3 regions of the Pseudarthrobacter sp. NPDC058119 genome follow, and region 3 is predicted to be linked to each of the others. Evidence: riboswitches for the same ligand, from Rfam matches in the RefSeq annotation. Region 3 holds a riboswitch; each other region holds the start of a gene.

What was found. Region 3 has a riboswitch for cyclic di-AMP ahead of ACFVTD_RS19995 (M23 family metallopeptidase). Riboswitches for the same ligand answer to the same signal wherever they lie in the genome.
Region 1: linked by a shared signal. The riboswitch ahead of ACFVTD_RS13030 (hypothetical protein) and the one ahead of ACFVTD_RS19995 (M23 family metallopeptidase) in region 3 are both predicted to bind cyclic di-AMP.
Region 2: linked by a shared signal. The riboswitch ahead of ACFVTD_RS17120 (LysM peptidoglycan-binding domain-containing protein) and the one ahead of ACFVTD_RS19995 (M23 family metallopeptidase) in region 3 are both predicted to bind cyclic di-AMP.

The regions. Positions count from the first base shown of each region.
Region 1 is NZ_JBHVTN010000005.1:264,165-268,434, forward strand. It holds gene upp (uracil phosphoribosyltransferase) at 1-290, shown strand, start outside; partial or broken gene ACFVTD_RS13025 (glyoxalase superfamily protein) at 333-707, shown strand; gene ACFVTD_RS13030 (hypothetical protein) at 1,006-1,716, opposite strand; cyclic di-AMP (ydaO/yuaA leader) riboswitch at 1,722-1,884, opposite strand; gene ACFVTD_RS13035 (ArnT family glycosyltransferase) at 2,072-4,237, opposite strand; gene ACFVTD_RS13040 (glycosyltransferase family 39 protein) at 4,244-4,270, opposite strand, start outside.
Region 2 is NZ_JBHVTN010000008.1:143,238-147,507, forward strand. It holds gene ACFVTD_RS17115 (YdiU family protein) at 1-727, shown strand, start outside; gene ACFVTD_RS17120 (LysM peptidoglycan-binding domain-containing protein) at 838-1,686, opposite strand; cyclic di-AMP (ydaO/yuaA leader) riboswitch at 1,690-1,890, opposite strand; gene ACFVTD_RS17125 (lytic transglycosylase domain-containing protein) at 2,113-3,477, shown strand; gene ACFVTD_RS17130 (TraR/DksA family transcriptional regulator) at 3,499-3,858, shown strand; gene ACFVTD_RS17135 (DNA alkylation repair protein) at 3,855-4,270, shown strand, end outside.
Region 3 is NZ_JBHVTN010000012.1:17,787-22,056, forward strand. It holds gene serC (phosphoserine transaminase) at 1-1,052, opposite strand, end outside; gene ACFVTD_RS19990 (metal-dependent transcriptional regulator) at 1,348-2,049, shown strand; cyclic di-AMP (ydaO/yuaA leader) riboswitch at 2,157-2,398, shown strand; gene ACFVTD_RS19995 (M23 family metallopeptidase) at 2,409-3,230, shown strand; cyclic di-AMP (ydaO/yuaA leader) riboswitch at 3,343-3,537, shown strand; gene ACFVTD_RS20000 (C40 family peptidase) at 3,608-4,270, shown strand, end outside.

The DNA of each region.
Region 1 (4,270 bases), on a different contig from region 3:
GCCTCCCCGAGGACCTGACCGGCCGGCAGGTGTTCGTCCTGGACCCGATGCTGGCCACCGGCGGTACGCTGCGCGAGGCCATCAAGTTCCTGTTCAAGCGGGGCGCGTCCGACGTCACCTGCATCTGCCTGCTGGCGGCTCCCGAGGGCCTGGCCAAGCTGGAGGAGGAACTGGGCGATGCAAACGTGCACATCGTCCTGGCCTCCATCGACGAGAAGCTCAACGAGAAGTCCTACATCGTTCCGGGGCTGGGCGACGCCGGGGACCGCCTCTACGGCATCGCCGGGTAGCCTCCCCTTTCCCGCACCGGTTCCCGCCGCTAGCCTGTGCGGATGGACTGGAAACTCGAACTTGCCTTTGTCCCTGTCTCCGACGTTGACCGCGCCAAGGATTTCTACGTCAACAAGGTGGGCTTCAACGCCGACTACGACGAGCGGCCTTCGGACGACATCCGTTTCGTGCAGCTGACGCCGCCCGGTTCAGCCTGCTCCATCTGCATCGGCGAGGGTCTGACCGACGCACCTCCCGGCAGCGGGTCAAACCTGCAACTGGTGGTCAGCGATATCACCGCGGCGCATGACTTCCTGAAAACCAACGGCGTGGATGTCAGTGACGTGGACGTCCAGGACTGGGGCCATTTCGTGTACTTCGCCGATCCGGACGGCAACAAGTGGTCAGTGCAGTACATCCCGTGGCGGAACGCCGGGGCAGTCGCTGCCGAAAGCTCTGCTGCACAAGGCGGCGCCGGCCAAGGCAACGCGGCACAAGGGAACTCTGCACTGGGCAACTCTGCGCATGGCAGCTCTGCACAAAGCCCTGCACCTTAAACCGCTGCGGGCCGCATCCCTGTGGATGCGGCCCGCAGCGGTTTGCGGTGTTCCCTGCCGGGCCCACGCCCAAGGCGTACGACGGCGGGGAGCCGGGACGCGTCGTCGGGCGTCCGTTAATACCGGAAAGCCTCAGCTGGAAGCGCCGCTTCGCCGCGTTGCGGCAGGGGAGTGGTGCCTAGTACCAGTTGTGCGCCAGGTGGAAGTTCAGCGCGCCGCAGGGGGACTGGTAGCTCTTCTTGATGTAGTCCAGGCCCCAGTTGATCTGGGTGCGGTAGTTGGTGAGGTAGTCCGCGCCCGAGCTGGCCATCTTCTCGGCCGGGAGGGACTGGACGATTCCGTACGCCCCGCTGCTGGGGTTGGTAGCCGTGGTGGTCCAGTCGGATTCCTTGGTCCACAGGGTCTGCAGGCACTGCATTTGGTCCGGTCCCCAGCCGAAGGTGGCCAACTGGCCGGCCGCGTAGGCCTGGGCGCCGGCGGGATCGTTCACCGCGACGGCGGGTGCAGGCTCGGGTGCGGGTGCGGGTGCGGGTGCGGGGGCAGGTGCCGGGGCTGCCGGTGCGGGAGCCGCAGGAGCTGCTGCCGGAGCCGGTTCAGCCGCCTGCGGGGCGACGCTGATGGCTGCGGGAGCGGGGCTCTCCACCGGGTTGGAGCGGATTTCGCTCTTCTCGATGCTCATTTGGGCGTCGGCTGCTGCCGTGTTTGACTGGGTGGAAGACGCCGGGGTCATGTTGCTGGTGGCCTGTCCGGCCGCGCCTACCCCCACCAGCACCGCGCACGATGCCGCAAGGACGGCGGCGCGCTGGCCCCAGGTGGTCTTCTTGGCCTGCTGCTTGGCTTTGTGTTTAGCCTTGGCATGCAGGCGTGCTTCTGCCGTGTTTTTGGACATGATTGATCGCCTCTCACACCTGCGGAGTTAGCTGTCGGGTTCGGATGAGGGCATCCGGCCACACGGAAAGAAATCACGTGCTGGCTTAACCCCAAGGGCAGTCATTGCCCGGGACGGTGGGTCCCCCGCCTCTGCCGTTGCTCAATCGGAATCCGGGGAAGCGGCAGAGCTTGGCGTCAACCCGGGATATGCGGCCCGAACGGGGACCGCACCCAATCGACGGTACACGAAGATTAAGAGGAAGTCACATTTAGGTAACGGAAGTCACGGATCCAGCGCGTCGGTTTGCCGCCGTGGCAAAGAGGATTGAGGCGGTCCGGCCCGTAAGCCCTTCGGTTCGGGCCGGACCGCATCGCTACTGGCCTGCCAGGGCGTACACCGTGGTGCCACCTATGCTCTGCGACTGGAAATTGGCTGCCACCCACTCAGCAATCTGGGTTGCTGCATCCGAGCCGCTGGTGGAGCGCATGGTCCCGCCCGCGATGAAGAAATGGATCTTGCCCTGGGACACCAGCTCCTGGAACTGCGCGAGCGTGGGGGAGGGATCGGTGCCGTTGAAGCCGCCCACCGCCATGACCGGAAGTTCGGTTGCCAGTTGGTAGCCGGCGGCGTTGTTGGAACCAACCACGGCGGCGGCCCAGGTGTAGCCCGATGCCCCGGCCTGGAGCGCGGTGACCAGGTCCGCCGACGGCGTGGGGGCACCCAGGAGCCCACCCATGACTCCGCCTCGGTTCCCGGCGAACCCCGTGCCGCCTTGGGTACCTGGCTGTCGGAAGGTTTGTCCCGGAGTGCCCTGTCCCCGAGTGGCCTGTCCCGGAGTGCCTTGGGCTGTGTTCCCCGTGCCCGTGCCATTGGGGCCGAATCCGTTCCGGTTAACCCCGGTGCCGCCGGGCGCGCCGCCGGGCCCCGCACCGAACCCTGACGTGGGTCCTGCGCTGACGATTGCCCCGCTGTGCGCCGTCGCTGCCGTGGAGACGGAATAGGCCAACGGCCCGGCGAGCGACGCTGCAATGGCGAGCGCCGCCGTCGTCCGCTGCAGGGAGTGGCGGCCCATGAACCTGGTGAGGCCCACTCCGGCTGCCGCCGCCAGGCCCGCCGCCAGCACCAGCCAGCGCAGCCACGGACCGTAGGCCGATGTGGTGCCCAGCAGGGAAAACGCGGTCAGGGCTGCCGCTGCGACGGCCGCCGCGAGCAGGATTGCAGCGGCCGGCTGCTGCCGGTGCTGCCACAGGAGGACTGCGCCCAGGCCGGTAAGTGCCGCAATTCCCGGCGCCAGCGCCACCGCGTAATAGGGGTGGATGATGCCGGCCATGAAGCTGAATACCAGGCCCGTCACCAGCACCCACGAGCCCCAGGCCACGACGGACGCACGCACCTGATCAGTCCGCGGCGCCCGCCGGCCCACCCACAGCAGGCCTGCCGCAAGGATCAGGGCGGAGGGAAGCAGCCACGCTATCTGGCCACCGAACTCGCTGTTGAACATCCGGAACAGGCCGGGCACGCCCCACCCGTTGGCGCCGCCCACGCTGCCTGTTTCGTCGCCCGTCAGTCGGCCCAATCCGTTGTAGCCAAGGGTGAGCTCCAGGATGGAGTTGTCCTGCGACCCGCCAATATACGGCCGCATGCCGGCAGGCGTCAGTTCCACCGCCGCGAGCCACCAGCCGGCGGACACCACCATCGCTGCCCCTGCGGCGGCCAGCCGCAGGAACCGCCGGCCCAGCCTGCCCGGTCCGGCAACCAGGTAGGCCAGGGCAAACCCGGGAACCACCAGCAGGACCTGCAACTGCTTGGCCAGGAAGCCGAAGCCCAGGAACACGCCGGCCAGCAGGAGCCAGCGCAGCCGGTCCTGCTGGATTGCCCGGAGGACCCCGTACGCGGCCGCAGTCATGAGCAGCACCAGCAGGGCGTCAGGGTTGTTGAACCGGAACATCAGCGTGGCAACCGGCGTGAGGGCAAGGACGGCCGCCGCCAGCAACCCTGCCCGGTGGGCGAGCGTGGCGTCACCGGTGGCCTGCACCGTGGACCGGCGCACCGCAAGGTGGAGCAGCCAGGCGGCCCCGACCCCCATCAGCGCCTGCGGAACCAGGATGCTCCACGGGTTCAGTCCGAAGATCCGGACAGACAATCCCATGATCCACAAAGATGCCGGCGGCTTGTCCACCGTGATGGAGTTGGCGGCGTCCGAGGAACCGAAGAACCAGGCGGTCCAGTCCTGCGATCCCGCCTGGGCCGCGGCCGAATAGAACGCGTTGGCCCAGCCGGAGGCGCCGAGGTTCCACAGGTACAACACGGCCGTTCCTGCCAGTACCGCCGCCAGTTCCAGATGCCGGCGGAGTGCCAGGGGATCCCGCGGACGTCCGACGGACTTTGTTCCGCCGTCCCCCGCAGCCCGGGTCTTGGCGGCCCGGGCTTCGAACGCGCGGGGTTCGGCCGGGCGGGGTTCGGCCGGGCGTGCCCCGGAGGGCCGTTCAACGCCGGTTGCGGTGCTTGGGTATGGCTGGGTCGGGTAGTGGCTGGCCATGGCGTGCTACTCCGCCAGGCGGTAGACGGTGGA
Region 2 (4,270 bases), on a different contig from region 3:
CTTCGTGCACGGGGTCATGAACACGGACAACATGACCATTTCGGGGGAGACCATCGATTACGGGCCCTGCGCGTTCATGGACGCCTTCAACCCGGCCGCCGTCTACAGTTCCATCGACGTCGGCGGACGCTATGCCTACGCCAACCAGCCGGTCCTGGCCGAATGGAACCTGGCCCGGCTCGCCGAGGCCATGCTGCCGCTGATTGACCAGGACCAGGAAAAAGCCGTGGCCCCGGCAGTGGAGGTCCTGGGTGGTTTCCGCGGCCGGTACAGCACTGCGTGGACCCGCGGGATGACGGCCAAGCTGGGCCTGGACAGCGCCAATGAAAGCCGCGCCGGGACGCTGGTGGATGATGTCCTGGACATCCTGAAGGACGGACCCGTGGACTACACCCTGTTCTTCCGCAACCTGGGTAAAGCCGCGCGGGGGGACCACCGCGCCGTGCGCGGCATGGTCCTTGACCTTGCCGCCCTCGATGCCTGGCTGGTGCGGTGGCAGGAACTTGAACCGGACGCCGGCCTGATGGACAGCGTCAACCCGGCCTACATTCCCAGGAACCACCTGGTGGAGGAGGCGTTGGCCGCCGCCACGGGCGGAAACCTGGCACCCTTGCAGCTGCTGCTCGAGGCAGTCAGCGACCCCTTCACCGAACGGCCCGGCCTGGAACGCTACGCGGAAGGCGCCCCTGAAGACTTCGGCGCGTACATGACCTTCTGCGGGACCTGACGGCCGCGGATGCGGAGGGCGGATGCGCCAGGAGGGCGGCAGCCGGTGTACCGGCTGCCGCCCTCCTGATTTAAAGCCTGCGCGGTTGCGCGCCTGCGGTTGCGCGAAGACTAGGCCACGCGCACAGCGGAGTAACCGCCGAGCCAGCTGATGGAGTGCACCTGGGTGTCGTAGCCGTTGACGCCGCCGCTGACCACCTGGCCGTTGCCTGCGTAAACACCCACGTGGCCGGAGGTGATGATCAGGTCACCGGGGGCGGGAGAGCCTACCACCGTGCCGTACTGGAAGAACTGGGTGGGGGCCAGGTCGCCCACGGACTTGCCAACGGAGCGCAGTGCCTTTTCAACCATGGCAGTGCAGTCCTGCTGGACGCCCAGCTGGCTGTAGGCCGAGGCGAGGATCGCTGCGCCGGTGCCGCTGCCGGTAGTGGACGCCACGGGCGTGGCGGAGGCGTAGGACATGTTCATGCCGGTGTTGGCCGGTGCGGTGGCGGCTGCCGCCTGCACGGGTGCTGCAACCGGGGCCGGTGCCGGTGCCGCGGTGTAGCCGGCGCCGGGAATCTGGATCTGGTCGCCCGGGTAAATGACCGAGGACAGGCCCAGACCGTTGGCGGACAGGACGTCATTGAGGCTGACGCCGTACGCTGCGGCGATGGCGCCGAGGGTATCGCCGGACACCACGGTGTGGACGTTCCCTGCTGCCGCGGCAGGGGCTGCTGCCGGGGCGGCCGGTGCTGAAGCGGTGGCCTGCACGCTGGTCTGCTCAGTGGTGTCCGGGGCGGTTACGCCAGCATGGGCCGGGGCGCCGACGCCGAACGCAATGCCGGACGCTGCTGCCACGGCCAGCGCCGGGCGGCCCAGTGAGCGGGCCTGCGACCTGGCTGTTACAGCGAGGCCCTCGAGCACAATGGAGCGGGCCGGAGTCGCGCGGTGACGGGCTGAAATGGAATTTTTTGACACGGTTGATCGCCTCTCCCATGCCTGCGGGGTGAGCTGTCGGGTTCGGGCTGGAGATACCCGGCCGGAAGCGGACCCGCAATGGAGGGCGGCGCTGGCGACTTAACCCCTAGGCCACATGTGGCCGTGGAAACTTGGTTCCCCCGTCCCTGCCAACTGGAGCGGTTGGATCCCATGGTCAGCGGCAGGGCTCGGCATACTGACGGGAATGTCCCGTCTGGGAGGGACACCTGACGACCCTAACCCACGCGCACGCCAATTGTCACATTTAGGTAACATACGAGGCTGCCCTCTCGAATTGCGCAAACGTGTGGACAATAAGCTTGCTTCCGGGGTGACCTCGGCTGATGCCCGGGCTCCCTGCTGACGGTAACAATCTGGAAACGGGTTCCTGTATGACCTTCGAATCCGGCGGTAAGCTTCGGGACTATGCCCCTGTTCGTAACCAGCCCCAGGTTTCCTTTGCTCGGGGGCCTGGCGGCTGTTGCCCTGGCCGCCACCGCTGTCCTGGCGGCCGCCGCCGACGACCCGCCTCCGCCCGGCGGGTACCCCTCCTGGGCAGACGTGCAGGCAGCCCAGTCCTCGGAAGCGTCGAAGGCGGCGGAGATCGCCACCATCAACGGGCTGCTGTCTGGCCTCCAGGCGGAGTCGGAGGCGGCTGGGGACGCGGCTGTCCGCTCGGCCGCGGAGTACGCTGCCGCCGACGCCGGGCTGCAGGCTGCTGCTGCCCGCCTGGAAACCCTTTCCGGCCGGACCGCCCACGCCAACGCGGAGTTGGCACAGTACCGGAAAGCCCTTGGCGCCCTGGCGGTCGAGTCCTACAAGACCGGGGGAACCAACGCAGGGTTCTTCGTGGCCCTGGATGCCCTTGGAACCAACAGCGTCCAGGGACTGAACCTGGTAAAGCTCGTGGGGGACAAGACTGCGGCCCTGGTTGCCAAGGCATCGGCTGCGGAAAAGGCAGCCGCAGCCCTTGCCGACCAGGAGAAGGTTGCCAGGAGCGAGCGGGAGCGGCTTTCCGAGGAGGCGAAGGCCACGTTGGACTCGGCCCGCGCGGCCCAGGATGCGCTGGCCCGGCAGGTTGCGGAGGAACAGCGCCACGGCGGCGAGCTGACCGCCCAGCTCGCGGCCCTGAAAGGCACGACGGCGGCCCTTGAGAATGAGTACCGCCAGGGCCAGGCAGCCCAGGCTGCCTACGAGGCGGCCCAGGCGGCCAAGCGCGCCGCCGCGGAGGAGCAGGCCCGGCGGCAGGCGGAGGCCGCGGCCCAGGCAGCTGCCGCGGTGGCGCAGCAGCCGAAGGCACCGGCGCCCGCGGCGAACCCGGTCCCGGCAGGTCCTGTCCAGCCCGGCAGTGTCCAGCCCGGCGGTGTCCAACCCGTTCCCGCTCCGCCTCCCGTCGCCGATCCCGGGCCGGCCGCCACGGAGGCGCCGGCCCCGCCGGGTCCGCCTGCCGTCGTCGTTCCTTCCGTTCCCGGCGGTGCGGTGAACGATCCCGGCGGAGCCAAAAGCTACGCATCCGGTCGCTTGGGCGCCTTCGGGTGGGGCCAGGACCAGTTCCTGTGCCTGGCCCAGCTGTGGACCAAGGAGTCCAGCTGGCTGACCACAGCCACCAACGCCTACTCCGGTGCCTATGGAATAGCCCAGGCGCTGCCGCCGGGCAAATACGCCAGTGCCGGCAGCGACTGGCTCACCAGCTACCGCACTCAGGTCGACTGGGGCCTCGGCTACATCAGGGACCGCTACGGGTCCCCGTGCGCGGCGTGGAACCACTCTGTAGCCCTGAACTGGTACTGATTGACGCGCTAGGCTGTCCCCATGCCTGATTTCGAACGGTTCCGCGCGCTGCTCGAGGAGGAGCGGGCCCGGCGCGTGGCCCTGTTGCCGGCGCTGCGGGCGGATATCGAGGCCGCAAATTCGGCGCGCCAGGGCTCAAATGTGGATGACGAGCACGATCCCGAGGGTGCCACCATCGCCTTTGAACTCTCGCAGGCTTCAGCGCTCCTGAAACAAAGCTCAGCCGGCCTTGAGCACATCGAAGCGGCGCTGGCCCGGCTGGCCGCGGGAACCTACGGAACCTGCGCGGTGTGCGGGGAACCCATTGCCGAGGGGCGCCTGGAGGCCAGGCCATGGACTCCGTTCTGCATCCTGCACGCCTCGGCCGGCCGCGGGCGATGACGGAGGCCGCGGAGGTTGTGTCGGCGGCGGCCGATTTCGTCGACCGGACGCTGCAGAATGAGGGCTCCTGGTATCGCGCCGACGACGTCGGGAACCGGCTGGGCGGGCAGCTGGCCTCCTACGGGTCGTCGGTGGGGGCCGTCCGCGGGACTGTCCGTGACGCGCTGCGGAAATTCAAGGACCTGGACCACGACGGCACGGTGCTGCTGGCCTCGGCCCTGTGGGGGCAGCCGCGGCCCGGTTCGCGGCCGGTGTTCGAGCGACGCCTGGCCGCCGTCGTGTTGCTGCAGTCCCGGGTGCGGCTGCTCCGGCATTCCGACCTGACCCGGCTGGAGGGGTTCCTCCGTTCCGCCCAGGCAGAAGACCTGGCTGCGCCCCTGCTCTCCGATGTCCTGGTCCCCTTGCTGGCTGG
Region 3 (4,270 bases):
GTGGCGATCCGGAGCTGGTTGCGGCCCAGCTTCCGGTAGGGCTCAGTATCCACGATGCCGTTGGCGCGCAGGACCTTGGCCACGGCCGCGGCATCAACCGATTCGTCGAAGTCGATGGTGGCGATGACGTTGGAGCGTTCCTCCGCCTTGGCCACGAACGGGGTGGCGAAATCAGAGGCCTCTGCCCAGCTGTAGATGCGCCCGGCGGAGTCGGCGGTGCGCGCGGCGGCGAAATCCAGGCCGCCGCTGGAGTTCAGCCACTGGACCTGGGCGTCCAGCGTGACCAGCGTGGACAGCGACGGCGTGTTGTACGTCTGGTTCAGGCGGGAATTGTCGATGGCGGTCTGAAGGTCCAGGAAGTCCGGGATCCAGCGGCCGCTTTCCTTGATCCGCGCGGCGCGCTCAACAGCGGCAGGGGAGAACAGGGCAAGCCAGAGGCCGCCGTCGGAGGCGAAGTTCTTCTGGGGCGCGAAGTAGTAGACATCGCTCTGGGCAACGTCCACGTCCAGGCCGCCGGCCGCGGAGGTGGCGTCCACCAGGACCAGCGATCCCTCGTCGGCTCCGGAAACGCGCGTGACGGGGGCGGCCACACCGGTGGAGGTCTCATTCTGGGGCCAGGCATAGACATCAACGCCGGCCTCGGCCTGGGCAGCCGGCCGGGTGCCCGGCTCGGACTTGATGATCGAGGAAGCCTCCAGGAACGGTGCCTTGTTGGTGGCCGCGGCAAACTTGGACCCGAACTCGCCGAAGGAAAGGTGCTGGGCCTTCTTCTCCACCAGGCCGAAAGCTGCCACATCCCAGAAAGCGGTGGAGCCGCCCACACCGAGAACCACTTCATAGCCCTCCGGGGCGCGGAAGAACTGGCTCAGCCCTTCGCGGACGGACCCCACCAGGTTCTTGACCGGCGCCTGGCGGTGCGAGGTGCCGAGGATGGTCTTGGACGCTGCTGCCAGTGCATCGATCTGTTCCTGGCGCACCTTTGACGGGCCGGCGCCGAACCGCCCATCCTTCGGCAGGAGGTCGGCGGGGATCGTGATGCTGGTGTCGCTCACAGGTGCTCCAATTCGGCGGGGACGAAATTTTTGGTCCGGACGGGCGGGTCATGGCCCGGCCGGCAGCAGGCGATGGCTGCGCAGCGGGCCTTCACCATTCTGCCTGAATGGCAGGGGCGGCGGGAGCCGGCAGCCCCAAAGTCCAAACGTTGAGACGGGCTGCCCGGGCGGTGCCGCACGAAGCGCAGCTATTCGGACAAACTCAAAATAGGCTAAGCTTTCCCCCGAACTACCTCGCGGGAAGAGGCGATACGGTGGGACAACGCAAGGTACTGCGCTCGAGGAGCTGAGCTGGATGACGGATCTGATCGACACTACGGAGATGTACCTCAGGACCATCCTGGAGCTTGAGGAAGAAAACATCGTTGCCCTCCGGGCCCGTATCGCCGAACGCCTGCGCCACTCCGGCCCCACCGTGTCCCAGACCATCGGCAGGATGGAGCGCGACGGGCTCGTGGTCGTCTCCGGCGACCGGCACCTGGAACTCACGGACACCGGCCGCAAGCGGGCCACCGAGGTCATGCGCAAGCACCGGCTGGCCGAACGCCTGCTGGCCGACGTGATCGGCCTGGATTGGGCCTACGTGCACGACGAAGCCTGCCGCTGGGAGCATGTCATGAGCGAGCGGGTTGAGCGGCGCATCTACGAGATGCTGGACCACCCCACCGAATCGCCCTACGGCAACCCCATCCCCGGCCTCGCCGCCCTGGGTGGACAGGCCGCCACCGCTGGCGCCGACGGGGCCATCAGCCTGGTCGAGGCCATGAAGGGCTATGCGCCGGCCTCAGTTGTCACCATCAGCCGGCTGGCCGAACCGATCCAGGTGGAGCCGGAGTTGCTGGCGCAACTGGACGAAGGCGGAATCCGGCCCGGCGCCGCCGTGGCGCTGGAACACGTGGGTGACTACATCTCGGTCCGGGTCCCGGGGATTGAGGGCGCACTGGAGTTGCCGCCTGAGGTTGCCGCACACGTTTTCGTCTCTGTGTCCCAGGCCTGAGCCCCGGGGTTGTACCCCGAAGGGGCACTTTCACGCAAAGATAACGGAATTGTTACCTAGGGTCTTAAGGCCCTATAGTGGAACCAATCGTTGATACTTAAGCGTTACCCGATCCGGAGCCGAGCTCTGCCAGCGGATCGGGTGCACGAGTCGTTACTGGCAGAGGCGGGGGAACCACAATCGGCAGCGGGGGACTGCCTTGGGGTGAAGTCCGTCAGCAGCAAGCCTCTCCAGTGAAGGATTCTTCCGGGAATACCCCTGCGCAGAAGCTTGCCATGACGGGCCGGGTCTTTGATCTCTCTGACCCGAATCCGACAGCTAACTCCGCAGGCTTTTCCAGAGAGGAACCCTTCTTGACCATGCAGACCTCCAGGGGGCGCCGCCGCGCAGCCAGCCCCCCTTCGGCGCCCCGGGTTGTCGAAGATGTAGCAGCGGAGCGCCCCCGCGATCTGCATCGCGACGCGCGCCGCCGCCGGGGGCCCCTGCGGCAGGTAACCGAATTCGCCGCCGCCAGCGGGATTGGCCAGAAGGCCGGAATCGCCCTGGCCGCCACCGGCCTGGTGTTGACGGTCACAGTACCCGCCACCAGCCCGGTCATGGCCACTGACGCTTCCGGCAACGCGCCCCTGGCGGCTTCCTCCGTCAGCCCGCAGCCGCAGATTTCCGCCGATGTGGGGGCCCAGATCGACTTCAGCCGCTCGGCTGTGGTGACCCAGGCGGATCCGGACGGGAAGCTCAAGCAGCTGCTGAGCGCCCAGTCCGCCGGCTCGGTCACGCGGGCCGCGTCGGCCGGCACCCTGGCAGCGCCACTTGCCTCCCTCACCACTGCCTCGCCGTTCGGATACAGGGTGAGCCCGATTACCGGCGGCTCCGGCGACTTCCACCGCGGCCAGGACTTCGTGGCGCAATGCGGGACGTCCGTCCTTGCTGCTGCGACCGGCACCGTTACTTTCGCAGGCTGGCACCAGTTCGGCGGCGGAAACCGGGTGGTCATCGATCACGGCAACGGGCTGGAAACCACCTACAACCACCTGTCGTCCTTCAACGTCAAGGTGGGCCAGACAGTCTCCCGCGGAGAAGTAGTGGCCCTCAGCGGCACTACGGGTGCTTCCACCGGCTGCCACCTGCACTTCGAAGTGCAGGTCAACGGTGAAGTGGTCGATCCGATGGGCTGGCTGTAACCGAATGATTGCCCACTCTCAGATCGCAGTGACCTGCCGTGACCTGAATGTGACATTGAAACAAAACTGCTGTACCGTCTAACTCGCGTCAACTTTTCCGAAGTTGACGCTCTTGAGTGGATTGCCTAACTCTGCCACCGCTCAAGGTCCGTTCGCATTTCATCGTCTGGCAGGGGCGGGGGAACCAATTTTGGCCTTCTCTCCAGAAGGCCTTGGGGTTAAGTCACGAGCTTCCCAGGAAGCAGTGTGGCCGGGTGACTCCCATCCGAATCCGACAGCTCACCTCGCAGGCATTGGGAGAGGCTACCTTCGTGTCTTCACGCCATCATTCTGCGCGCCACCGTGCGCAAACGGTTCGCACCAGCCCCTTGGACGCCGTGTCCAAGGCCGTGAGTGCAAATGCCGGGACCGTAGGCCGCCAGGCTGCCGTAGTGGCAGCCGCTTCGGGCCTCATCCTGAGCATGGGCCTGCCCGCCAATGCAGCTGACACCACCGCCGGCGTCTCTGCATCCACTGAGTCCGGCTCGGCGCAGACGGCCCTGGCCGTCACCGCTGCCCCTACGGCCACGGTTTCCTTTGAGCGCCCGGTCGTCAAGACCACCGCCGCTCCGAAGGTGGAAACCGTGCGTCCCCAGTCCACGGCACCGGCCGACCGCGCCGCCACCGCCGGCCAGGACTCCGCTCCCACCGCCAAGGTTGCCGAGACTGTGTCCGCCGCAACCTCTGGCATTGCAGCCATCGCCTACACCGGCATCGGCCACTCCTACGTATGGGGCGGCACCAGCCCGGTCACCGGCTGGGACTGCTCCGGGTTCGTCCAGTGGGTCTACGCACAGGCCGGGATCAGCATCCCCCGCACCAATGCGTGGAGCATCATGACCCCCACCTCCACGCCGCAGCCGGGCGACCTCGTTGTCCAGAACGGCGGCGCGCACGTGGGCATCTACGTCGGCAACGGCATGATGATCAGCGCGCTCAACCCCTCCCAGGGCACGCTGCTGCACTCGCCCGCAGCCACCGGTACCTCGTCGTACTACCAC